Regions from separate parts of the Lysinibacillus sp. CNPSo 3705 genome, predicted to be linked through region 1. Evidence: a T-box and tRNA genes for the amino acid it is inferred to sense, from the RefSeq annotation. Region 1 holds a T-box; the other holds one or more tRNA genes.
What was found. The T-box of region 1 lies ahead of serS (serine--tRNA ligase). A T-box ahead of a tRNA ligase gene usually reads a tRNA of that ligase, here a tRNA-Ser.

Region 1 (20,053 bases):
CTCTACAGTTTTACCTTTAAAAGGGAACCAATTGACTGTTAGTTTAGGTCAATTTTGGATTGGGCGGTTTAGACGTCTACTACCTGCAGCGTATGTAATGATTATGACTACATTCGTTTGGGTAATGTTTTTCAACAAGGAGCTTTTAAATTCGTTACGTGGAGACGCAATATCCTCTGTTTTTTATTCAAGTAATTGGTGGTTCATTTTTCATAAACTATCTTATTTTGATAGCTTCGGATCTCCTTCCCCTCTAAAAAATTTATGGTCATTAGCAATCGAGGAACAATTTTACCTTCTTTGGCCAATTCTATTGATTATTGGGCTTTATGTTTTTAAAAAGCAAAGTAAATTATCGATTTTCGTTTTTATTGCGGCTTTAAGCTCCGCAGTGTTAATGAGTGTGCTATATCAACCAGGGCAAGACCCAAGTAGAGTATATTATGGGACAGATACTCGGTCATTTGAGTTATTAATAGGCTGTTGGTTAGCTTTCGTTTGGCCTATGAAAAAACTTACATCAAAAAAATTATCAAATAAAAATGTCAATACACTAAACTCTATAAGTGTGATTTCTTTTAGTATCATTATTTTATGTATTATTTTTGTTGATGAATATCAAGCTTTCCTATACAGAGGGGGGATGTTTTTTTCTGCATTAATGCAGCTATATTAATAGCCTGTGTTTGTCATCCAGCTAGTTATTTAGGAAAACTACTCTCTTGGAAACCTCTATGTTGGCTTGGCTCAAGATCCTATGGAATTTATCTTTGGCATTATCCAATTATAGTGCTGGGTACTCCAATACATGAAATTGGGAATCCTGCCAATTGGCGTGTAGGCTTACAACTAGTACTTATACTGGTAATCGCAGAACTATCTTATCGTTTTATTGAATCGCCAATTCGTAAACAAGGATTCCGATCATTTTATCGTAAATATTTTGTGTTTAATCTGAAAAAATGGGGAAGTATTACTTTAACAAATAAAATATCAACTATACTTATTTCTTTATTCCTAGTAGCGTTTATTACTGGAATCGTAGGTATGGGTGGAGAAACACAAAAGGATTCAATGAAGGATCATCCGACCGATATCAAAATAAATGGGGAAGAACAGTCTACTAACAGTAAGGAACCTGTTAAGAATTTAGAAATAGCTGAGAAAGATTCTTCTAAAGAAGATAATAAAGAAGCAATTGAAACAACTAATAAGGTCCAAAAGGAAGATAATGTTTCAGATGCTGTTTCTATTAAAAAAACTTACAAGGGTATACTAGCTATTGGAGATTCACTAATGATAGATGTTGCTTCAAGCTTGCAAGAAATATACCCTAACATAACAATAGATGCAAAAATCGGGCGACAAGTCCATCAAGCTGTTAAGTTGGTACCAAATTACGCTAGTTTCAATCAATCAGACAAGGCTGTTATAATTCAGCTTGGCACAAACGGTTACTTTACTGATAAGCAAATTGAGACACTTCTTGGAGCTTTCTCGAACGCCAATATTTATTTAGTGAATACACGAGTACCACGTTCATGGGAAAGAAATGTAAATGATGCATTGTATGAAAAAGCACAAATGTACGATAATATCACATTGATTGATTGGCATGCCGCAGCGATTAATCATCCGGAATATTTTGAACCAGACGGCGTTCATTTAGTACCAAAAGGGGTTAAAACCCTTACCGGCTTAATTCAGCAATCAATAAATAACGGGACTAATAAATTGGCATAGCTACTATATATAGTGCTCAATTTTTTAGTAGAGAACTTTTATATTAATATATCTCTTGATATATAGTAGGTTTTTGAAAGGTCACTCATTGTTTTTAAATGAGTGACCTTTTTTAAATTTATTATTAATAATGAACTTTTTAGTTTTATCGCATAAGTATTATTGAATTTATCTACATATGATAAATCAGAGGGAGAGTGATTTCTTCTGAAGAAGTTAACTATAATATATTGCAATGCAAACGGCAAAGGTCATGTGATTAATAAAATTGAAAATACGATACCTGTATTACCTAATGTAGGTGATAAAGTAGGATTAGGAAATGCATTTTATAACGTAGAAAGACGGGACTTTGTATATTTAGAAGAATATAATACTGTAGAAGTATATATTTACTTAAATTAAAGCATAGAGTCCGTCCATTAATGTAGTGAACCCCAAAAGTTAGATTTAACCAGCATGGAGATATCCATCCTGGTTTTTCTTTATGCAACCAATATTTCACGTTAGGGTACTCGTAACATAGGGAAATATTATTCGGAGATAAAGAAAAGATCACCATTATTGATGGTCTCAAATTTTATTTTCGTAAAGGAACAATACGCCAATACATAAAGCATCTCCATACCCACTCTACCAAAAATTACTAATGATTATTTGTTAATCCATGTGAAAATACATAATCGATAAATAATTTATGTTGGGGTATTGCAGTTTGACCTACATATAAGTCTTATAGTTTCTTTACTAGGGAGTCGTTTTTTATTAAAGTAGCGGGGTAGGTTAGTGGAAAAAACAAAATGTGCAATAGTAAGCTGGCATGAAATTATTATGGAATAACAACAGTTTTAATTGGAGAGAAGGTTTGTCAGGATTAATTAACATGTTAACGGTAGGGAACTAACCAACCTTTAGTCTAATTAAGACATAGTAGTTTAACGCCCAGTTGAGCTTTCGCTGTATGGAATTGACCATACATAAGTCCATCTTCTTTAGTTGACATACCCATAACTATGCTACGTGTAACTAGTACGGTAAAAATATCACCTGTTTTAGATTTAAACGAACTATTTTGCAATAGATTAACCGAACATTCGTATTAAATTAGTGAAAGTGCGATTCGTCCATCGTCTGTACACTTCTCAAATTACTTAAAACACGAATATTATATTTAAAGTTATCTTTCTAAGTTTGCAGAACTAAACTTTATTTTTTATTAAAGGACTATAATCCATATATGATATGATTACAACCTAATAGAAAAGGGAAATCCCTAAGTTATACAATGTTAACGTTACTTCTAAATGTTAACCCCGCGGATTTAATGTTTTACGATTTTTATTTAGAAAAACAGATTCTGTTGGATAAATTTGATAGGATCTTATAGAAGCTTTATAGGATGCCAGAAGCGGAATTAAGTGTAGATGAAGGGACAATATCCGTTCTTTTCCGTCTATTCGAATTGTTTCATTTACCAAATCAACTTATTCCTAGGTTAATGAAACGAGTTCAGACCTGTTGTTGCTAAGCTATTTAAACATATCTTATCCGTATGCGGCAGCGTGAAAGGATTGAACTGCTAAGAAAGAAGGAAAGTTTAAAGGCCGATTAAAGAAGTACCATTAAAATCATGCAGTAAAGCTTTATAAAGAGGGAGAAATGACATTTGTGAAATTACAAATATGTCTAGGGTCTCATTATATAGAAAGCTATCGGAAAGGAACAGTTGATGAGTTATACCAAAAATCGGAAATATAAAATAGAAAATATTCCTTATAGAGGTGGAATTATATGCCTAAAATTGACAATATGTTAGCAATTCTATGGATGCTTCGTTCAGGTGAAAAAATTACTGCAAAACAAATTGCAGAAAAGTTAGAGATTAATATAAGGACTGTTTATCGTTATATTGATACACTTTCAACAAGTGGTGTACCTATAATTTCAGACACAGGACATAACGGTGGATATACTTTATTAAATAATTTTATTGAAGCTCCTCTTTTTTTTGATTTTGAGGAGCAAACTTCACTATTTCACGCTGCTGTTTTTGCAGAAGAAGCCGGATATTATGGAGGTGAAGCACTAAATAGGGCCATTTCAAAACTAAGTAAGTACTCAAATCAAGAGCAAGAAACAAAGATAAATCAACATTTAACTAGTCTTGAAGTAATAAGTCGATTAAGTTCACTCTCTACAGAACCTTTTTTGAAGGAGTTGGAGCAGGCCGTAGCTGACGGGTACTCAGTAAAAATTCTTTACCATAAAAGTGGAGAAAAGCAATTAAATTATAGATTGGTCGATCCGTATAGAATTATCTATTGGAATAATAAGTGGTATGTGATTGGATTTTGTCATCTTAGGAATGATATTCGTAGTTTTAGAGTAGATCGAATTGAAAGTCTAATGCTAACCGAAAATACGTTTAACCGGCCAGAAAATTTTTCAGCACGTGACTTTTTTATGAAAAACCTCCTTCCAACTATAGAAGATAAAGAAGGGATTACTTTTTTAGTTATTAATGGGAATACAGGGACGTTGGGGGATCTTTGCCAACATTGGTTTTTAGGACATTATTTACAAGAACGGACTTCAAATCAAGCAGTATTTCTTCTTGAAAAGGATATTATACATACATATGTACCTTATTTACTTTTACCGTATGGTAAAGCTATTCAAGTTATTGAGCCAATAAGTCTAAAGAAAAGACTTATTGAAGTTTTGTCGGAATTAATACAATTTCATCAAGTATGATAACTTCACTGACGTTAGCTGTCAGTGAAGTTATCATATAATAGGCTATATTAATTGAGATTGGAGCGTTATTGAATGCAAACAAAAAAAGTGTATCTTTATGTATTTAATACAATGTCAGACTGGGAATATGGATATTTGATTGCCGAACTAAACACAGGAAGATATTTCAAAAAAGAAATAGCACCTTTAAAAGTAATTACAGTAGGAGCTAATAAAGAAATGATTACTACGATGGGAGGACTGAGCATAAAACCAGATATTTCTCTTGATGAATGTACGCTTGAGAGTAAAGATCTTTTAGTCTTACCTGGAGGGACTACTTGGAGTGAAGAAATTCATCAACCTATTTTGGAAAGAATTGGCGAAGCTTTAAAGCTTGGCACTATTGTTGCTGCAATTTGTGGGGCAACTGTGGCCCTTGCGAATATGGGATACTTAGATACTAGAAAGCATACAAGTAATAATTTAGAATACACTAAAATGGTATGTCCTAACTATAAAGGAGAAAAGTTCTATGAGTTGGGATCTGCGGTATCTGATGCGAATTTAGTTACTGCATCAGGAATAGCTCCTCTGCAATTTGCGAAGGAAGTACTGAAAAAATTAGATGTATTTGCACCAGATACATTACATTCATGGTATAACCTAAATAAGACCCACAAACCTGAATACTTTTTCCAGTTAATGAATTCATTAAATAGATGAGCTAAAAAAATCAACTTAGCAGATTTATATTAGTTTAAATAATTACCATGCTCTAGACAATGTCAAAGCATGGTTTTTGAATATAACTAAAAAAGCTTATGGAGTATTGAAAAATCCCTTAATTTTGTAATTATGCATTTTCCTTCAAATATTGTGGCGGAATAATGAAAAATCAGTTAATATTAAAAATAAATATTTTTGTAAAAGAAAGGGGAGAAATTTATGTTTTCTAATGAAGAAAAAGAGTCTATTTATAAAGTGATTTATAATAGGAGAGATATTCGAAGTTTTTTGTCAACTCCCATCCCTGAAAACATTATACATAGAATATTAAATGCAGCTCATCATGCACCTTCAGTAGGATTTATGCAACCTTGGAACTTTATTTTGATTTCCACTGATGAAATTAAAGAAAAATTGGCTTGGGCAGCCGAAAAAGAAAGGCGAGCATTAGCTATTCATTATGATGGGGAAAAACAAATGAAATTCCTTGATTTAAAAATTGAGGGTTTAAAAGAAGCTCCTTTAACTATTTGTGTTACATGTGACCCTACAAGAGGAGGTTCACATGTATTAGGACGAAATTCAATTCCTGAAACAGATATTTTATCAACAGCCTGTGCTATTCAAAATATGTGGCTAGCAGCTTGTGCTGAAGGACTTGCGATGGGGTGGGTAAGTTTTTATAAAAAGAATGACATTAGAGACATTTTAGAAATACCACCACACATTGATCCTATTGCTCTTATATCAATTGGTTATACTAATGATTACCCAGAGAAACCTATTTTGGAGTTAGCTAATTGGGAAAAAAGGCGTTCTTTAGAACATCTTATTTTCGAAAATAAATGGGGGCAAAACTAAAGACTTATTAATCTATCAGGATGTGTTCCTTGAAAAATGTTGAATTGCATAGGCAATTCTTTTGTGCATCCGGAATTAACCTGTGATTCAAGAATTCTAGAATATTTTGTATCCTATGGTATGGCTTGCAAAATCTGTTTTCATATAGTACAGTATGGTTAAATTTTAAATAACTGAACATGATGATGGGAAGTAGTAGCAAGCACGTTTCTTTTAGAGAGTCAGCGGTTGGTGGAAGCTGATAGAAACACTTGTGAATCCGTCCTGGAGTTGCACAGTCGAAGTGAATGAAGTAGGCTGTAGCCGGCTGAAATGCCGTTATGAAATAAGTGGATTAGGTATATGCCTAATCAATTAGGGTGGCAACGCGGGTAGCTCTCGTCCCTTTTTAGGGATGGGGGCTTTTTTGTGTTTATTTTTATTCAAAACGGAGCTATTGGAGTTTAGCTTGCAACGTAATTACGCAAAGACTTAATGGATGCAATGTCATTAAACTATTGGAGGTATGACGATGTTAGATATTAAACGTGTACGCGATAATTTCGCGGAAATTAAAGAAATGCTATTAACACGTAATGAAGATTTAGGCAACTTTGATGACTTTGAGAATTTAGATGCAAAGCGTCGTGCGTTAATTGCTAAAACAGAAGAATTAAAAGCAGAACGAAATAAAGTATCTGAACAAATTTCAATTATGAAACGCAACAAGGAAAATGCAGATGAAGTTATTGTTCGTATGCGTCAAGTAGGTGATGAAATTAAAGAGCTAGATGTTCAACTAAATGATGTTGAAGAGCACTTTAAAGATATGATGATGCGCTTGCCAAACATTCCACACGAATCTGTACCAGTAGGGACAACAGAAGACGATAATGTAGAAGAATATACTTGGGGGGAAATTCCAACATTTGATTTTGACATTAAAGCACATTGGGATCTTGCTACAGATTTGAAGATTGTGGACTTTGAACGAGGTACAAAAGTAACAGGTAGCCGTTTCTTATTCTACCGCGGCCTTGGAGCTCGTTTAGAACGTGCATTAATGACATTTATGATGGATTTACATGCAGAGGAGCATGGTTATGAGGAAATGCTACCACCTGTCATCGTTAATCGTGATAGCTTGACGGGTACTGGAAATCTTCCTAAATTTGAAGAAGATGTTTTTAAATTAGAGGAAACAGATTATTTCATGATTCCAACGGCAGAGGTACCTGTAACAAACTTCTATCGTGATGAAATTTTACTGGCTGAGGCTTTACCACAAGGCTTTGCTTCCTATAGTGCGTGCTTCCGTTCAGAGGCAGGCTCTGCGGGTCGTGATACACGTGGTTTAATCCGTCAGCACCAATTCAACAAAGTAGAATTAGTACGCTTTGTAAAACCAGAGGAGTCCTATGAACAGCTAGAGTTGTTAACAGGTCATGCTGAAAAAATACTGCAATTACTAGGCTTACCATATCGTAAACTAAAAATGTGTACTGCAGATTTAGGATTTACTGCAGCGAAGAAATATGATTTAGAAGTTTGGATTCCTGCACAAAACATGTACCGTGAAATTTCTTCTTGCTCTAACTTTGAGGATTTCCAAGCACGACGAGCGAATATCCGCTTCCGTCGTGAGTCAAATGCAAAACCAGAATATGTTCATACATTAAACGGTTCAGGTCTTGCGATTGGACGTACAGTTGCTGCTATTTTAGAAAACTACCAACAAGCTGATGGAAGCGTAGTAATTCCTGAAGTTTTAAGACCATACATGGGTGGTAAAGAAGTAATTGCACCAAAATAAATAACGAGTAAAAGCTATTTTAGATATCCTTTACAGGTAATTGTATTGCCTTTTATTGATTTACAGATACTTTTAATATTATCTGGTAGTGTAAACAGTTGTAGTATTTTGGGTAAAAGGAGATCGTACTCTAAAAATCGGAACGTATGGGACAATTTTCTAAGAGTGCTTTTCGAATTTCCTTTTTCCTATCTTTTGTTAATTCGGTAATGCTACATTTACCACTTTTAACAGACCTAGATAAAAGTAATTACTTGTTTTATAAACTCGTAACCAAAATAACCACTAAATCCGAATAGTACTATTGCGGCAAATATAGATACCCATTTAATAAAGGTTGGATTTAGAAAACGTCTAGTAAAATGGACAAAGCTTAATAAGACCATATCATGCATAAAGATACCTAATAAAATACCTATAGCTATTAATATAAATGTAGATGTACTTGCATTACCTAATGAAGAAACTAGAATCGGACCAAAAACTCCTATCCAAAATACAACATTAGCCGGTGATATAGCAATTATGAAACCAGATAAATAAGCTGTTAATAAAGATTTATTAGGATCTTCACCCTCTATATTCACTTCTGACTTTGCTTCTTTAATACTTTGTATTCCAATAAACAATAAAAACACAAAACCTAGTAGCCACATAACTGTCTTTACCCATGGATTGGTTAATATACTAGAGAATCCTAGATAAATCAGGACTATTAAAGATAAATCTATAGTCATTCCTCCGATACCTACAAACCAACCATATATGAAACCATTCCGCATTCCTAGTTTAGCCATTTGGACAGTCATAGCACCTGCAGGTATTGCTAAAGATAAACCTAACAAAATATAGGTAAAAAGTGTTGCAATCATTAAAATTCTCCTATTTTAGTCAATTAATATTCTTTTCATTACATTGTGCATGTAAAGGACACTTACCTTTTATCAATTCCATTATCCTCTGTTATTACGCATTGTTTTCGTTCTCTTTTATCTGGAGCATCATATCCATCTAAATCAGGGGTATTGGCAAACCCTAGTTAAGGTATTTTAAGTTATTCCTAAATAAGTATTGTAATCATCAAACCATTCTCCTTATTTCTCTGGCTTTAAAAATAGAACCAGAGCATTGCGATTTTCCACATTACTTCACTTGCAATGGGCTTTTGCTTGGCATAAAAATGTTGAATAACATTTAAGAATTCTCTACTCTATGCATCCCGATAAAAACCAGCTTCTTCAACTCCTTCTGGAATAGCTAGTGCATCAAACTCATCTAATTGAATATCATCAACGTTTTTCGGGTATTACAGTAAAATTCCAAGTACAGGTAGACCAACTGTTACAACCTCGGTTGATCCATCTCATTCCCATTTATTCCAACCTAGTACATCTGTAAATACACTAGCTTCTACTGCTTCAAAACCGTCAGCTAATAATAATAAAATCTTTTTCATATCGCAAATCGCCTCCTAATGTCCTTATTTTATACATATATAGAAGGCTGATAAATAAGTTTAATAAGGATATTTGATTGTTTAGGTTTATTATATAAAGAATTTAGGATATTCTATTTTATAAAAAAAGGTCGGTTAATTTATGGATCAAATGGATAAAAAAATCGTGGGATTATTACAGTTAAATGCAAAATTTAAATGAAGGAATTAGGAAGAGCTGAGCGAGTAGGGAAATTATTATTGAAGGTTACCATGCACATGTTTCTCTAAAAAACTAAACCGTCCAATTTCTGCACTAATATTGTTTACATCAAAGGATTATTACTTTAAAATACAATAACTTAATAACTAAATTATCTGATTAACAAAAGTGATAAAAATTTCATTAAAAAGGATTGAAGTAGTATGGAATTACGGCATTTAGAGTATTTTTTAATGGTTAGTAAAGAACTACATTTTACAAAAGCAGCTGAAAAATTAAGAATCTCACAACCCACTTTAAGTCATCAAATTAAGACGCTTGAAAAGGAAGTAGGATATTCACTATTTAACCGTGTTGGCAAGAAAATTGAACTTACTAAGGTAGGTGAAATTGTCCAACAAGAAGCATTGAACATTCAAAGTTCTATTCAAAGTATATCTTCTCAAATTGCAGCTTTTTCGAAAGTAGAAGTCGGGGAATTGAAGATTGCAGTGTTGCCAGGGGAAATAACGGATTTGGTATCTACTTTGTGTATTCAATTTAACCAGCTATACCCGAACATTAAAGTGTCCATTGAAACAACAGACCAAGTAGAACAGGCCATTCTCGAGAATCGAGCTGATTTTGGTATAGGTTTTCAACTTAATCAAAATGAACTGTTGCAAGTAACGAAGTTGTATGATGAAGAATTTTATCTAATTAGTAATCAAAGTAGTGAAGATCAAAAAGTATCATTTTCTTCTGTTTTAGATGGCCCTCTTATTTTATTTCCTAGTATGCATCAATGTAGGAAAGTACTTAATAAGACCAGCGATGAAATTGGTAAGCCATTAGAGCCTATAGTTGAAACGTCTAGTATTAAATCTATCTTAGATTTAGTTCGAAGTGGTGCTGGTCGTAGTGTTATCTCGCGTACATTATACGAATTTTATGATACAGAGGATTTATTTTTCCAACAAATTGAAAAACCATCCTTGACAAGGGCAGTTTATCTCATGTTTAAAAAGAACTGTTTTATTAATTATGCAGCACGTGAATATATAAAGTTACTAGTACGTGAAATCGAAAAGCTTCATTTTCACATAGAGAAAGATGACATTAATTCTTTGTATGATTTTGTATTATAGTTTTTATCTATCATTATTATAGAAATGATGTAATAGACGAACAGTGGAGTCCTCTTTACAATGTAGACAAGACAGCTCATGAAGATGAGAAGTAGACATTGTAAGGGGGTTTTTTTGGCAACAATGTCTATGAATATCATGTCAAAAATTTGTAAAGTTAAAAACAAGGTATAAAACTACTATGAGGTGATTGTTAATGGAAAAAGATTTAAGTCAATTCATTAGAAATAAAGAATTTTTAGATAAAATTGTTTCGGCTGAGGAAGCAGCTTCTTGGATTGAAGACGGGATGAATCTTGGAATGAGTGGGTTTACACTTTTCGGTGAACCAAAAGAGTTTCCACTTGCACTTTCTAAACGTGGCGAGAAAGAAGATTTCAAAATCAACCTATATACTGGAGCTTCATTGGGGCCAACTGCTGACCAATCAATGGCGGAAGCTGACATCATTAATTTACGTGTTCCTTACCAAGCTAACCCTGTAATGCGTAAGAAAATCAATGCAGGTGAGATATACTATATTGACCAGCATGTATCACATACAGCAGAAGAAGTAAGAAAAGGGTCATTAGGAAACATTGATTATGCAATTATCGAAGCTGCTGCAATCACTGAAGAAGGTTATATTATTCCAACTGGTTCTGTGGGAAATTCACCCATCTTTGTGGAACAAGCTGAAAACGTTATCATTGAACTTAACACTACTGCTCCTAAAGCGTACGAAGGCCTTCATGATATCTTTGTACCGGAGAATCAAGGTGAGCGTAGAGAGATTCCACTGTACAAAGCTTCAGATCGAATTGGAGAAATTGGAATCAAAGTTAATCCAGATAAAGTAAAAGGAATTATTTTATCAGAACAGTCTGATATTCCATCACCGTTATTTGAGCCAAATGAAGAAACACAGCAAATTGCAAATAACTTATTAGAATTCTTAGCTGGTGAAGTAGAAGCTGGAAAATTGACAGAATCATTAGCTCCATTACAGTCTGGGGTAGGGTCTGTTGCTAATGCAGTTCTAAATGGTATGAAACATTCTCAGTTTAAAGATATCGAAGTTTTTTCTGAAGTATTACAAGATGGTATCTTTGACTTGATCGATGCAGGTGTAGTTAAATTTGCAGCTGGTACATCGTTCTCACTTTCTAAAAAACGCGTTGAATCACTAGCTGAAGATTTAAAAAAATACAAAGGGAAAGTATTGTTCAGACCTCAGGAAATTTCTAACCATCCAGAAGTTATTCGTCGTTTAGGCGTTATTTCATTTAACACTGCAATTGAAGTAGATATTTATGGAAACGTAAATTCAACTCACGTTAGCGGAACAAAAGTGATGAACGGAATTGGTGGATCTGGGGACTTTGCTCGTAATGCTAGAATTACAATCTTTGTAACGTCTTCCCTAGCAAAAGATGGCGCTATCTCAACAATTGTTCCTTTCGTATCGCATATTGACCATACAGAGCATGATGTAGATGTAATTGTGACAGAGCAAGGATATGCTGATCTTCGTGGACTTCCACCAGTGAAGAGAGCAGAAAAGCTTATCGAAATCGCACATCCTAAGTATAGACCACAATTACGTGCTTACTTTGAAGAAGCAAAAGAAAAAGTGGGCGGTCATACACCACACATTCTTGAAAAAGCTTTCTCTTTCCATACAAACTTAAAAGAAAAAGGTACGATGTTGATTGAGAAAGAAAAGATAAAACATAATTAATGAGACTAAAAAAAGGGTGCATATATAATATGTAGCCCTTTTTTATATTTTCTTTCTGAAATCTAAATTAAAATATTTTTTAAGTACTACATTATAGTTTTTATCTATTATTATTATAGAAACGATGTGATAGACGCATGATAAAATTCTCTTTACAATGGAGACAAGTTCATAAAGATAAGAACTATCAAATTGTAAAGGGGTTTTTTATAATGTTTCAAGAAATAGCAGGCATTAAAATTCCAGATTCTCAATTGGCGAAAGATGCCGTAGATATTTTACGTGAGCATGGAAATGACTTGTTGTGGAATCATTCAAATCGTGTGTTTTTATTTGGTGCAGTCAACGGCCAAAATGCAAAACAGAATTATGATTTAGAGTTGCTGTATGTTAGTGCATTATTCCATGATTTAGGCTTAACAGAAAAATTTAGTAGCCCAGATTTACGATTTGAAGTGGACGGTGCAAATGCAGCAAGAAGCTTCTTACAGCAATATCAAATTCCAGATGAATCGATTCGTCTAGTATGGGATGCAATCGCATTACACACTACACCTGGCATTGCAGAACATAAAGAGACTGAAGTAGGACTACTCTTTTCAGGTGTTGGCTTAGATGTGATGGGGGATGGATTTGAACAATTCCCTGCGCACTTACGTGAAGAAATTATAAAAGCCTTCCCTCGTAACAATTTCAAGAAAGAAATTATCCCAGCGTTTTATGGGGGCTTTAAGCATAAGCCAGAAACTACTTTTGGTAATATGAAGGAAGATATTGTTCAACATTTTAGACCAGAATATAAAAATAAGAATTTCTGTCATTGTATCTTACATTCACCATGGTCGGAATAAGAAACCGCAATGGCAGCGTAACAGGGTAGAAGGTTTAAACATTTGTACAGGGTTATTCTTTGAATTCTTAAACGTTTAAATTCGTATTTTTCTGACCAATAGAGGAATAAGGGTAATTTAGGATGATTATCATTGTTCAACAATCAGACGCTTTCCTGGAAACATGGAAAGCGTCTTTTTAGATTATTTAATATCCTCACTAGACAAATATAGATTTTTATTTGCCTAAATGGAAACAAAAATTGAAAAGGAGAGTTATTATATCAATTCAAAAATTACCAATTCAATTTCCAAATAGCAAAAAAAACACAGTTTGTGAATGGCGTAACACTAACAGACATCGTTAAAGCAATCAGTCCAAGACTGGCGAAAAAGCCGTTGCGGGAATTATAAATTGAAGTTATATATATTGTTAAAGCTAATTGTTCATAAATAATTCTGACAAAAAGATGAAAACCGAATTATATTACACTCAACAATCTTAAATATACGCATTTAAGGAGTGGGAATGCTATTCACTCATCGGCTGAACACTTCATGTATCTTGTAAAATACGAATATTATAGTTAAAGTTATCTAACATAAATCATTCTGGCAGTTTTACCGAGCGATGTTTTCTTTTAAAAAGGTAAGAAGAGTTGTGAATCGTATTCATAACTAGTGACTGTATTAACTGAGTAATTTTTTTCATCTCGATATACAAAACAAGTTCATCATGGCAGCATTAAAAGGGACAGGTGAAAGTTTACCGGCTTCCTCAACATCGGATCAATCAGTAATCGTAGCATGTCGAATATGCTGTACTGAAATGGGCATAAAAGCATCTCCTCTAAACAATTTAGTGACTACAAAATATATGAACCTAGCGTTAAAACTGAAAAATTACAAGCCATCCAAAACAGTTTTGGGATTCAGTTCAACTTTGTTCAAAACGAGATTGATATTTAGCAGTAAAATCAATTAAAGTATAGCTTTTTTGATCAATTTTTTTATTAAACTAACAAAAACACTTGCAACACCTTTCATAGTACTGTACAGTACTAATTATGACGAGAGGAAAATTAATGAATCAAAAACGTGTGATTGAAGTAGCTGCAACATTATTTTTAGAAAAAGGGTTTGCTTATACAAGCATGGATGAATTAGTTCGTGTAAGCAAAGTTTCAAAGTCTAATGTGTATTATCACTTCTCTAATAAGGAAGAATTGTTGGAAGGGGTCGTTGATTATTGGATTGAAATGTATCAATCTGCAATTGATGGCTTACTATCTCAAAACCAATTATTAGTTGAAGATCGTACCCAACTGTTTTTAAAGCAATTAACACAAGGAGTTCAGACGAGAGAATATAAGGGGAGCTGTCCATTTATTACGCTTTATATTCAAAGCCCTACAAATGCCACAAAAGTAAAAGAAAAAATAGGTCTTTTTTTTGCAGGATTACAAACGAAAGTTTCTCTATTACTTAAACAAGGGGTAGAGAATGGTGAATTTAGAAAGACAATTAATATTGACGAGGTTGCATCTCTTTTTATTACAAATCTTGAAGGAGCGCTTTTTATTTCAGAAACACTGAAGGATGCAACTGTAATCATGAAAACAGCAGATCATTTTTTTAACTTGCTTCGATAAAAGAAGCATTTTTTTTACATCAAATTAGTACTGAATAGTACTAAAAGGAGGATTTATATGAGAACAGTATTTTTAACTGGTGGAACAGGTTTTATTGGAAAGCAATTAGTGAAGGAATTAGCCAAAGAGCATGTTACAATTCTTCTATTAGTGAGATCGAAAAGTAAAGCAACTCGCATTTATCAAGAAAGAGGCATCTTAAAAGAGGCAGTTATGCACTTTATTGAAGGTGATTTGACGAAAATCGACTTAGGTCTAAGTGCTGAAGATAAGGAGTTGGTATTGAAAACGGATGTGATTATTCACGCAGGAGGCCCCATGGATATTCAATCGACAAGCAATGAGGCAGCTTCCATATTTTTGAATGGTGCCCAACATATTAGTGAACTCGCTAAAAATATTCATCAATTGAAGGGATTGCAACAATTTATTCATGTTGTAGGCTATATGAGTCCCTTTGATGATAAAAATAGCAAGATTGCGATAGATGTGTTTAAAGAAGGAAACAATTTTTTGAAAATAAAAAATCCATATGAGAGAACAAAGTTTTTAGCAGATCTTTATATCCGTCAGCAGGCATCAACAGTAGGTTATCCGCTTTCAGTAATTAATCCACCAACTGTAGTTGGTAGTAGTAAAACAGGGAGTACGGAGCAAACAGGAGGCTTAGGCTTGCTTGTGATGAGTATGCGAAAAGGGCTCCTGCCAGTGATTCCTGGAGGTAAGGAATATAGATTACCACTTATTGCAAACGATGAACTAGCAAAGTTTATTGTACAGGTTTTCAGATTGGAGCAACCAACTATACAAACATATACACTTGTTGAAGATAAACAACATGATCAGAATATTTCAGAATTATTAGACGCTATGTCAGAAAGTATGAATATGACTGCACCTAAAATTTCTGCCCCATTGCCATTTATGAAAGCACTTATGAATAGTGGCGTAAGCAAAATAACCCATATTCCTGCTGATGGGCTGAACTTTATTACAAATCGAACATTTTCAAATGGTTCAGCGAAAAAGATTATGGGAGAAGATTGGTTTAAGGAGACAAATGTAATGAAATTTCTCCCAGCCGTAATAGCTGATCTGGATTATCGCATGATGTATCAAAATGGCCAGCACAGTCATTTATTTAAACGAACATTATGTAATAACACTACCATTTACCAAGCACAAGGAGAGGGTAAACCGTTTATTTTATTACATGGTTTATTAAGTGATGGAGAGGATTTATTTCCTTTAGGAAAAGAGCTTCATGAAAAAACAGGTCGACCTGTATGGATCATGGACCTTCCAGGTTTGGGACGTTCGCCTTTTAAACGAGAGAAAAACCTTTTAAATATCTATTTGAATGTAGTGAATAAGTTATTGGAGAAAGCTACTAATGGTGCCCATCTAATTGGCCATTCATTTGGTGCGTATATTCTTTTGGAAGCATTAGTACAAAAGTACATAGATAAGAAGTATACAATTACTTTACTTCAGCCACCTGTTGCTAAAAAAAATGCTAAATCGATAAATGTTCCTCAATTTATGAACAAATGGACATTGAAATTGGCAACTACTAATTTGATAGAGCGTTATTTATTAAGTAATGGTTTATTTGAAAGTACGGAGAACATCCCTGAACATTATATTGAAAAAATAAGTAACAGTTTTACTTCTCCTAGAATTTTAAATACTACGGTTCAGCTTAACAGTTTACTATTGAAAATCGATCAAGGTGATTTCAATGAAGTAACAAAGTATAATCTTCGCATTATTTGGGGGGATTATGACAGGGGCTATTCTGCTCCTTCGCATCTTGGTAAGGTTGATTTTGTTCCATATGGTCATCATTTTCCTCTTAACCATCCGATTGAAACGGCTAATTTGGTAATAAAAAATAGTAGTACTAGCAGATGAGAGTGTGGGATAAATAAAAAGTGGGTAGTAAGATCGTTGTGTCTTTAAAATATTTTTTGACTAATAATGTATCGGACTGTAAAGTGTAAAAATCACCTGATAACTAAGTAAAATTCTATTTCAATTATTAATGTAATCACCTAAAAGTGAGGATCAGTCGAAAGAAAATGTGCAATAAAAAGAACAGCTAACAAATTGTGTTAGCTGTTCAAAGGGGGTTCTATAAATTATTACGCGTTTATATCAACAGATTTTATTTAGTAATTATCTTCAGAAGTATCTACAACAGCAGAGCTCTCCTTTTTCTCATTACCAACAACATGACCTTCTAAATATACTTCATGTGTTGCATATTTACCTGAAGAACTAACTTCATTTATTGTAATATCGACGTATATACTACACGAGGGGGAAACTTCCTATAGAGTATTAAGACGGAGTTCGGGCTAATTCCTTTGATTTTAATAGTTCACTGAATGGCATTGATCCTTCTATATGGAGATCACGAATAATTAAAAAATTCCATTTAGTCCTAATTACGTCAAGCTTTTTAGATGTGGCAAGTCTTTGGTCAACACTACTGGATCAACAACACTCATATAAAATTTATTCATAAGAGTGGCAGCTTTGCTAATTAGTACATAATCACGATTTATTTTTGAACTTATACGAAACTTTTAACACTCTAAAGTGTCAAAAGTTTTTAGAAAAAATGGGTGAAAATCTGTTGCAATTATCATTCAGTAAGCATAATATAAGTATATAGTTATATAACAATTTAATCACCTGTATTCGATTAGGACGATTATATAAGGAGAGCATATAAGTGGAAAATACACTAATTGAAAAACAATTAAAAGCAGCAGCTGACTTGAATCGCATTAAATTACTTGCATGTATGAAAAATGGGGAGGTATGTGTATGTGATTTTGTGGATGTTCTAGGCATTTCACAACCAGCAGTTAGTCAACATCTTCGAAAATTAAAGGAGGCAGGTATTATTACAGAGCGAAAAGTAGGGACTTGGAAACATTATCGTTTAGTGGAGGATCAAACCCCTTTGATGAGAGGTATTTTAGATCAGATTCAACCTGTTATTGGATGTGATTGTGGAACCGACTGTTGCCACGTAGGAGGAAATGTAAATGAGGAATGAATCCTTAACTAAACAGCTTTCTTTTCTAGATCGCTACCTTACCCTTTGGATTTTTGTTGCTATGGGTATAGGTATCTTATTAAGTATCACAATGCCCAATATTGGTGAAGCATTAGAATCCATGTCGGTTGGTACAACATCTATACCCATTGCCATAGGGTTAATTGTGATGATGTATCCACCTTTAGCGAAAGTTAAGTATGAGGAAATGTGGCGTGTATTTAAGGATTGGAAGGTGCTTTTACTATCACTTTTTCAAAACTGGTTACTTGGACCATTCCTAATGTTCTTTTTGGCAATCATCTTTTTACGAGATTATCCAGAGTACATGGCTGGGCTTATTATGATTGGTTTAGCTCGTTGTATTGCAATGGTAATCGTGTGGAATGATTTAGCTCAAGGAGATCGCGAGTATGTAGCTGGTCTAGTAGCATTTAATTCTATTTTTCAAATTTTAACGTATTCAATTTTTGCTTATTTTTTCTTAAATGTATTACCTGGTTGGTTTGGCTTAGATAATTTTAATGTATCGATTTCAATGTGGGAAATTACGAAAAGCGTCCTTATATACTTAGGAATACCATTTGCTGCCGGAATTCTAACACGTTGGATCGGCATCAAAACAAAAGGGAAACAGTGGTATGAAGAAAAATTCTTACCTAAGATTTCTCCACTTACTTTGATTGCACTGCTTTTCACTATTGTGATGATGTTTGCCTTAAAGGGTGAAAAATTAGTCGAACTACCACTTGATGTAGTACGAATCGCTATCCCATTGTTCATTTACTTTGTTGTGATGTTTGCTGTTTCATTCTTTTCTTCTCGTAAAGCAGGTGCATCTTATCCTGTCACAGCAGCTCTTTCGTTTACAGCCGCTAGTAACAATTTTGAGTTAGCAATTGCTGTAGCTGTAGGTGTTTTTGGACTTCATAGTGGGGTGGCATTTGCGGCTGTTATCGGTCCACTTGTCGAAGTACCAGTTCTCATTGGTCTTGTGTGGGTTGCCTTACGCTGGCACAAAAAATATTTTAAAACGATTAAATTATAGTAATATGACAAACACACTTTATTTCTTATGTATAGGTAACTCTTGCCGTAGTCAAATGGCAGAAGGGTGGGCAAGAAAATTATTGCCTACAGATTGGACAGTCAAAAGTGCTGGTATTGAAGCACATGGTGTAAATCCGAAAGCTATCAAAGCTATGGCTGAGGTAGGAGTTAATATTTCGAATCATACATCTGATCTAATTGATTTTGAGACATTAAATAATGCAATACTAGTTGTTACTCTTTGTGGAGATGCAGCAGATAAATGTCCGATGACGCCATCTCATGTACGTCGTGAGCATTGGGGATTTGAAGATCCAGCAAAGGCGTCAGGTACAGAAGAAGAGAAGTGGGAAGTTTTCCAAAACGTACGTGATGCTATTGGAAAACGTATTAAACAATTTGTAGCTGAGGAGTTGAAATAAAATGAAAAAAATTCATATTTATGAGCCCGCAATGTGCTGTTCTACAGGCTTATGTGGACCATCTATAGACCCAGAGCTATTACGCATGTCATTTGTAATGAATAATTTAAAGAAAACAGATATAGAAGCTGAGCGTTTTAATCTTACAAGCGAGCCGAATGCTTTTGTGGAAAATGAAGCAATCAATCAACTTCTAATGTCAGAAGGTATGGATGCCCTTCCTGCAACGTTTATAGATGGAGAATTACTTTGTAAAGGGAAATACCCTACTAATGAGCAATTTTCACAGTGGTCGGGACTTTCAGAAGAAGAACTATTACAAAAACCAAAAGTTCGCTTCTCACTAAAAGGAGATGCGTAAAAATGGAACGCTTTACAAGAAGTCAATTTCCGGACACCCCTTTCCTCTTTTTTACAGGGAAAGGGGGCGTTGGAAAAACATCCGTTGCTTGTAGTTTATCAATAGCTATTGCGGGTGAGGGAAAAAAGGTGCTGTTAATTAGTACGGACCCAGCATCCAACTTACAGGATATTTTCGGTCAAACACTTTCTAATACGCCTACAAAAATTAAAGGGATAGACAATTTATTCGCATTAAATCTAGATCCTGAACAGGCTGCTCAACATTACAAAGAGCAGATGGTTGGCCCATACCGTGGGAAA
Region 2 (8,360 bases), on a different contig from region 1:
TCCCTAACACACCCGGAATACCTAATATTGCAATTGTGAATACTGAAAATAGATTAATCGGCACATTATATCCTGCATACCCTATTCCTAAGTGAATAAGAAATAACAGTAGAAAAGCGAAAGCAAATCTAAACCAAAACACAGACATTCCTTCTAAAATTTTACCCATCTTGGCATGTCTTATTATTATATAAAGAAAAAGAAGCACTACAGGTACACAAAAGCTCATAATTACTAACCACGACATATGGTTTCCCCCTCAAAAATATAATTATGAAAGTTTATGTTTCCTGTTTTGCTTCTATGAGTATTATTTATACCTATGCATTAACTTATTTTTAGCGATGCTGAAATAAGTTTAAAAACTATTATTTAATTAATACTCTACGAATTCTAGCTTCCTTGAATAAATAAAAATGTATACTCTCCGCTGCTTTTCGTTGAGCAATTACTTCTAAATCATAGTCATCTAGTAGTTCTTCAATTATCTTCGCCTGCTGCAAATCCTCTTTTGTTCCTTTTATAAGATTCACAAGCTTGTCATCGAATTCTTTTTTTAATTTTCCCTTACTGCGGAAGAACATATTAATCCCTCACTCACAATTCTCGGCGACCTTCCATTGCCTTCGATAACGTTACTTCATCTGCATATTCTAAATCTCCACCTACTGGTAGTCCGTGAGCGATCCGTGTTGTTCGAATACCAGATGGCTTCACTAGACGAGAAATATACATAGCTGTTGCCTCTCCCTCAATCGTTGAATTCGTAGCTAAAATAAGTTCTTGAACATTCTCATCTTGCAAACGAACTAGTAGGGACGCGACATTTATATCCTCTGGACCAATACCATCCATAGGTGAAATAGCTCCCTGCAATACATGATACATACCATTGAAATCGCGCATTTTTTCCATCGCAATTACATCTTTTGTATCTTGGACAACACAAATAATAGAATGATTTCTTTGTTTGTCTGTACAAATATGACATGGATCTACATCAGTTATGTTGCCACATACGGAACAGTAGCTTAAATTTCGCTTCGCATCAATTAATGCCTTTGAAAAGGATAAAACGTCATCCTCTTTCATTGTTAACACAAAAAACGCCAGACGAGCCGCGGTTTTCGGCCCGATACCTGGCAATTTCATAAAACTATCAATCAGTTTCGATATTGGTTCTGGGTAGTACATTTATTTACCTCCTAGAACGGAAGATTCATGCCTTGAGTGAATTTACCCATTGTTGCATTCGTTTTTTCATCTACTTTTTTCAGTGCTTCATTTGTAGCAACAACGATTAAATCTTGTAGCATTTCGATATCGTCTGGATCTACTACTGATGGATCAAGATTTACTTCTACAATTTCACGTTGACCAGTTACAGTTACTTTCACCATACCGCCACCAGCTGCACCTTCAAATTGCTCTGCATTTAAAGCCTCTTGAGCCTCCATCATTTCCTTTTGCATTTTTTGCATTTTTTTCATCATACCTTGCATATTTCCCATTCCACGCATAAACATATTCCTCCTAAATGATTAATCTTCAACAATCTCAATAAAATCTTTACCAAACAGCTTTTCCGCTTCCGTTACAAGTGGATCTTGTGACGCAAGTGGTTGAGCATCATCGATAAACGGCCCTTCCGACATATCTACCGGAGGTGGTTCTAATAATTCCATTTCATGATCAGTTTCATCCTGAGAAGATTTTTTCTGCTGCTGTAAGCCATGATCACGAATAAACTCTTCACGTAATTTTAACCAAGCCTCTTCTGGCGTACAAAGCATTTCGTACATAGTACCAGTTTGCCCTGCAATTAATTGTGTGAATTGAGCTTTTAGGGATTGATTATCAGCAACCATTTGACAATGAATATCATACTTGAATTTTAACACAAAAGCACTTGAAGATGCCGCAACAGGTTCAGCCTCTGCCAAAAGAGCTGATTGAGATTTTTGCATTTGACTTAATGCCTGTGCCCAAACTGATTTAATACGTTGCACATCTTGCTTTGTAGCATCCTTTAGTATCTCTTGAATACGGCCTGTTGGTGCTTTATAGCCATTCGGACTTTTTGCTCGCGGGCGCTGTTCTTTTGGTGTTTGCGCCGTTTGCATAGGAGCACCAGCTTGTAATTGAGCTGATAGTTGTTGCACCATCTGCTCAAGCGCCACAATTTTTTGGGCGAGCTCCGGGCTCATAGCTACCTCGCCTGAAGTGGTAGTCTGACCAACTGCACCACCCGAAAACTGCACCATTTTAAGTAATGCTGTTTCCAAATAAATCTTAGTATGGTGGGAGAATCGCATTTCTTGCTGTGTTTTGGCTAAAATATCAATGTAGCCATATAGCAAATCCGGTGCAAAATCATGCGCTAATGTAAACACTCGCTCCTCTGGTGATACTAGTTCTAATAATTCGGCCAAATCTTCACTTGTTTGCAGTAATAATAAATCTCGGAAAAATGTAATTAAGTCCTCAGAAAGGCGAAGAGGATCTTTCCCATCCGCAATAAGTTGTTCTAATAACGCAAGCATTTGCGCGACATCTTTTACTTTAAGAGCTTCTGCTAACTCATAGAAAACTTCCTGACTAATAGAACCTGTCACAAGCAATGTATCCTCAAGCTTCAACTTTTCTCCACTAAAGGATACAACCTGATCTAATAGGCTTAAAGCATCACGCATACCACCCGCTGCTGATTGTGCGATTACCTTTAAACCTTGTTCCTCAAACGGTAACTCAATATCTTCTAATACAACTTTCATGCGCTCAATAATATCACTGGTCGAAAGACGCTTGAAATCAAAGCGCTGACATCGCGAAATAATCGTTGCGGGCAATTTATGAGGCTCTGTCGTTGCTAAAATAAATACAGCATGTGAAGGTGGTTCTTCTAACGTCTTTAAAAGGGCATTGAAAGCACTTGTAGAAAGCATATGCACTTCATCAATGATATACACTTTAAATCTGCTACTCGCAGGAGCAAATCGAACTTTCTCAATGATGTCTCGTATTTCTTCAACGCGTGAATTAGACGCCGCGTCAAATTCAATAACATCTGGGTGAGAACCGTCTGTAATGCTTAAACAAGTAGCACATTCATTACAAGGCTCTTTTGATGGTGCATGCTCACAATTTAAAGCTTTTGCAAAAATTTTAGCTGTACTTGTTTTCCCGGTACCACGTGGGCCAGAAAATAAATAAGCATGTGTTGTTTTATTCGCTAGGAGAGCATTTTGTAGCGTTCTTTTGACATGTGCTTGACCAGACATTTCTCGGAATGATTGCGGTCGATACACACGATAAAATGCTTGATACGTCAATGGATTCCTCTCCTCTTCTTTATTATATAGAATAGTTCTATTATAGCATTTACCTCATTATTTATAAAATAGTGTCATCGTTTTTCTAAAGCTTCGGGACAATTCTTTCACTTTCTGTAGGTCCGCCGTACAATTTATAACTTTCTTAAACGTGTTGGTGATTAACCTTCCATCCCTAAAAATATTATAAAATCATAAAAAAAACGCATCCGCCTTTTATAGACGGATACGTTTGAATTGGCAATTTAATGCCGTGCACCTTTCTTCGACAGCCGCACATAAGCGTTACTCTTGTCGTTAGCTCAGATTAGGCAACCCCGCGGCACATGAATAAGACCACTTAATGCTGCTTCCTTCCGGACCTGACATGGTTCATGGGTATCCATTGCGCAGGACCCAATCGTCAACACTACGTGCAAAAGGCAGACCAAACAATACGGACAGCCTCTAAAAAGGAATTCAGTCTCGCTAGAGCGGATTGCGAGTTACAGGACACCGCTACCTTCCCACCTAGCACGGCAATAACTAGTATACTGACTGTTTTCATAAATTGCAACTTAATATGCATAATATTTGTTTGGAACATTCTGTCTGCATTGTAAATAAGAAATTATTAATCCGTTATGCCTCGGCATAATTGTAGCTGTTTACCTTGCTTTCACGCCAATAAACAATGCCTCTGGAATTGGCTTTGTACTTAGATCTGCATGAGGGCCGACACGATGTCGGTCATTTCGGTAATGCCATAGGACGTGGCGTTTTTATCGATCCAGATCAGTTAGCTTTATTTCACGGATGCGATAATTTAAGCTAATATCCTATAAGAACTACATTACGATTCTATGATAGCCATTGAAAAGTGACTTAGTACCGCATTCATTTCCCTTCTATAAAGTTGAGCGACTTCTGTATCTAAAGAAAAAAGTTAAAAAAAATAAAAAATCTGTTGACTTAAATTTTGAAATATGATAAATTAAATCTTGTCGATAAGACAACGTAACAAAACAATATGGAGGTATACCCAAGTCTGGCTGAAGGGATCGGTCTTGAAAACCGACAGGCGGGTAACACCGCGCGGGGGTTCGAATCCCTCTACCTCCTCCATTTTTAAAATACCGACTACGAATGTAGCCGTTTTTTTTGCTTGAAAATTATAGTAACATTTATTAGATGCCACTTCCACTTAGGTTGTGGTATTTTTTTATTGTAAATTAAGATGTTATAACTATGAAAAAATCTATAGCATTATTTCATCTAGACCAATGCACTTTCATTCAAAAACTACTTTTCGCCCAACGCAATATGAAAAGTAGTGGTACAATTACATTTTATTTCAAACACGCAAACGAGCTTTTTAGCATAATGCTCGTTAATATTATTAGGGAGGATTTTTTTATGCACTCGAAGTTTTACATATCTCGTGCTTCCCTCACTTGGGTTTTAACAATCGCTCTGTTAACTGCTATTGGTAGTGAAATTAAAATAATGCCTTTCGCTGATACACCTTTTCGTTTCGGATTAGGAAGTATTATTTTCTTTTTGTGTACTCTACTAAGACCTACACCGATCATTTTTGCTGGATTTACTACGAGTATCGTGACAACCATTTTTCGAGTTATCATTAATTACACTTTACATGATGTTCCAGTAGCCGATAGTTTACTAATACATTTACCTGCCGCCGCCTTTTATATAATGTTTGCAGTATGCCTACAAATTCTAAGCATTCATCAATATAGAGAAAAACCATTATTGCTTGGATTGCTAGTTGCATTTAGTGAAGTATTCAGTAATTTAGTGGAACAACTATTTCGTTTTTTTATAAATTCTTATACGTTTTTATTTCTTCATGATTTACTTATTTTATTAGCAGTTGCTTTATTACGTAGCTTTTTTGTTGTTGGTATTTATAGTTCTATTTTAATTGCTGAGCAAAAAAAACGTGTTCAAGAAATGCTTACGATCGGCTCAGATTTATATGTTGAGGCACTTTATTTAAAAAAATCGATGAACGATATAGAAGCCATAACAATCAATGGGTTTGAATTATATCGACAATTAAAATCGCTAGGTTATCATGCAGAAAGTTTACAGGCACTTCATATTGCCCAGGAAATTCATGAAGTGAAGAAGGATTCACAACGCATTTATGCAGGTATTTCTAAAATTGTTGGTGAAAAGAGCTTTGGCTCCCTTAGATTGTCAGAATTATTACATTATATCGAAGATGGGAACAGTAAGTACGCTAATTTTCTCGGGAAAGAAATTGAAATTAACCTAAATATTGAAATCGATTTTCAAACGAAGGAACATATTGCATTACTTGCACTTTTGAATAATTTAACAGCTAATGCTATAGAAGCAATTGAAAATCAAGGTATCATTTCTATTGCCATTCAACAGCAACAGGATGATACTGTAATAACAGTATGTGATAACGGGAAGGGCATTCCACAAAATAATCTCTCTATTATTTTTGAACCTGGATACACTACAAAATACAATGTAGACGGTGTCGCAGCAACAGGTATTGGTCTTTCACATGTTGCTGAATTAGTAAATAAATTAAATGGCTCAATAACCGTTGAATCAAATACTCAAAACACGATGTTTAAAATTACAGTTCCTACGCAAACTATTCAAACGGGAGAGACTTAAATGAGGTATTTTATTGTAGATGATGATCGCGCAAGTCGGGTCATGTTAAAACAAATTATTGAAGATAGTGGCTTAGGCACAGTTATTGGTGAAGCACGTAATGGTGAGGACGCCATTCCACAAATTTTAATGACACAACCTGAATTTGTGTTGATTGATTTACTCATGCCCAAGCTTGATGGAATAGCAACAGTCGAACACCTTATTCAAAATCGTTTTGAAGGACAATTTGTCATGATTTCTCAAGTTGTGAATAAGGAAATGGTTGGTGAGGCATATAAGCAAGGTATAGATTTCTTTATTCATAAACCGATAAACCGTATTGAGGTTGAAAATGTTTTACGTAAAACAACTGAACAATTTCGCCTAAAAAATTCATTGCTTATTATCCGCCAATCCCTTACAAATATTGATCTAAGTGAACAAATAAATCATAAAGCAACGTCACGCGATCATATTCAATCTATCTTAAATGATATGGGTATCGTTGGTGAGATTGGAAGCGAAGATATTATAGCTATCATTGAAACATTACTTGCGCATCAGCACAAAATTGCACCACTTCCACCATTAAAGGAGCTTTATGAGGAGGTTGCAGTTGTCACAAAGGCTACACCAGATGAAATTTTGAAGGAAAGTAAAGCCATTGAACAGCGGGTGCGCCGTACTATATTAGCAGCGATGATAAATCTCGCCAATTTAGGTGTCGTAGATTATACCAACTCCGAATTTGAATATTATGCACCTCGATACTTTGACTTTAAAGAAATTCGTCATCTGATGACGCAGATAGAAGATCACGGAAATCGTAAAGCAAAGGTTAATATTAAGAAGTTTATTCAGGTGTTATATTCAGACATTTTAACTAAAGTAAATTAATTTTCTCGGATTTTGTCGGATTTCATAAGTCCTCTGTATTATTAAAGTAAGGCAAGTCCTAAAAATTTTAATATTAGGAGGTACTAAGGTTTTGAAGAAGAAATTTAGAATCAGTTTAGCCACTCAAATTTTAGTCGGTTTGATTTTAGGGATTATTATTGGTGGTATTTTTTACGGAAACCCCAAAATTGAAACATATCTACAACCTTTAGGTGATATTTTCCTTCATCTAATTAAAATGATTGTTGTACCGATTATTATTTCAACTTTAATCGTTGGTGTTGCTGGTACTGGAGATATGAAACAGCTTGGACGATTAGGCGGAAAATCGCTTATTTACTTCGAGATTATTACAACAGTAGCAATTGTCATTGGTTTACTTTCCGCAAACTTATTCCAACCAGGCGCGGGTATAAACATGAACGAGCTCTCTCAAGGAGATATTTCAAAATACGTTGCCACTACAGAAGAAGTACAGCATGAGGGACCATTTGATATTATTGTAGGCATTGTACCAACAAATATCGTTCAGGCAATGTCTGAAGGTAATATGCTTGCGATCATCTTCTTCTCAGTTATTTTTGGTTTAGGGGTTGCTGCCATTGGCGAACGAGGAAGACCAGTATTAGACTTCTTCCAAGGGGTAGCAGATACGATGTTCTGGGTAACTAACCTCGTAATGAAATTCGCTCCAATTGGGGTATTTGGTTTAATTGGTGTAACCGTTTCCAAATATGGATTCGCTTCCCTAATACCACTTGGTAAACTCGCTATACTTGTTTATGCAACAATGCTATTCTTTATCTTTGTCGTTCTTGGTCTTGTGGCCAAATTTACAGGTATCAGTATCTTCTTCTTAATTAAAGTACTAAAAGATGAGCTGATTTTAGCGTTCTCAACAGCAAGTTCTGAAGCTGTGTTACCGCGAATTATGATGAAAATGGAGAAACTAGGTGCTCCTAAGGATATCGTATCCTTTGTTATTCCAACCGGTTATTCCTTTAACTTAGATGGTTCTACACTGTACCAAGCTATTGCTGCATTATTTATTGCTCAAATGTACGGTATTCACCTAAGCATTGGTGAACAAATTACGTTAATGCTTGTATTAATGGTTACATCTAAAGGGATTGCAGGTGTTCCAGGAGTATCATTCGTTGTGCTTCTAGCAACATTAGGTACTGTCGGCATTCCAATTGAAGGTTTAGCATTTATCGCAGGTATCGATCGTATTCTCGATATGGGACGTACAGTCGTTAACGTAATTGGTAACTCACTTGCATCTTTAGTTATGGCGAAATGGGAAGGCCGTTTCGATTCAGAGAAAATGAAAAATTACTTTAATGAAAATAAAAATTTAGCATAAAAATTAAAAAAATCCTCACGATGTATGGATGGCATCGTGAGGGTTTTTTTATTTTTGATCACTTAATACTTTATCTAAATAGTTAATAATAGATTCTTTTCCATTTGCAAGTGCCTCTTGAGCAC

Region 2: it encodes a tRNA-Ser, which carries the amino acid that the T-box ahead of serS (serine--tRNA ligase) is inferred to sense. The anticodon was not compared.

Annotation. Positions count from the first base shown of each region.
Region 1 covers NZ_JAQZSD010000066.1:580-20,632, forward strand. Annotated here, with positions in the region: partial or broken gene PVA17_RS20610 (acyltransferase family protein) at 1-1,743, shown strand, start outside; partial or broken gene PVA17_RS20615 (helix-turn-helix domain-containing protein) at 3,287-3,473, shown strand; gene PVA17_RS20620 (helix-turn-helix transcriptional regulator) at 3,535-4,497, shown strand; gene PVA17_RS20625 (type 1 glutamine amidotransferase family protein) at 4,573-5,205, shown strand; gene bluB (5,6-dimethylbenzimidazole synthase) at 5,428-6,069, shown strand; T-box leader at 6,243-6,458, shown strand; gene serS (serine--tRNA ligase) at 6,581-7,861, shown strand; gene PVA17_RS20640 (LysE family transporter) at 8,098-8,733, opposite strand; partial or broken gene PVA17_RS20645 (DJ-1/PfpI family protein) at 8,988-9,317, opposite strand; gene PVA17_RS20650 (LysR family transcriptional regulator) at 9,723-10,646, shown strand; gene PVA17_RS20655 (succinyl-CoA:acetate CoA-transferase ScpC) at 10,843-12,366, shown strand; gene PVA17_RS20660 (HD domain-containing protein) at 12,579-13,217, shown strand; gene PVA17_RS20665 (TetR/AcrR family transcriptional regulator) at 14,282-14,848, shown strand; gene PVA17_RS20670 (alpha/beta fold hydrolase) at 14,906-16,762, shown strand; partial or broken gene PVA17_RS20675 (winged helix-turn-helix transcriptional regulator) at 17,213-17,361, opposite strand; gene PVA17_RS20680 (ArsR/SmtB family transcription factor) at 17,589-17,918, shown strand; gene arsB (ACR3 family arsenite efflux transporter) at 17,908-18,966, shown strand; gene arsC (arsenate reductase (thioredoxin)) at 18,971-19,390, shown strand; gene arsD (arsenite efflux transporter metallochaperone ArsD) at 19,392-19,751, shown strand; gene arsA (arsenical pump-driving ATPase) at 19,754-20,053, shown strand, end outside.
Region 2 covers NZ_JAQZSD010000108.1:798-9,157, reverse strand. Annotated here, with positions in the region: gene PVA17_RS23830 (pro-sigmaK processing inhibitor BofA family protein) at 1-247, opposite strand, end outside; gene PVA17_RS23825 (YaaL family protein) at 369-584, opposite strand; gene recR (recombination mediator RecR) at 598-1,194, opposite strand; gene PVA17_RS23815 (YbaB/EbfC family nucleoid-associated protein) at 1,206-1,520, opposite strand; gene dnaX (DNA polymerase III subunit gamma/tau) at 1,542-3,332, opposite strand; RNA gene ffs (signal recognition particle sRNA large type) at 3,584-3,851, opposite strand; tRNA gene PVA17_RS23800 (tRNA-Ser) at 4,344-4,436, shown strand; gene PVA17_RS23795 (ATP-binding protein) at 4,728-5,990, shown strand; gene PVA17_RS23790 (response regulator) at 5,991-6,869, shown strand; gene PVA17_RS23785 (cation:dicarboxylate symporter family transporter) at 6,961-8,235, shown strand; gene PVA17_RS23780 (RraA family protein) at 8,284-8,360, opposite strand, start outside.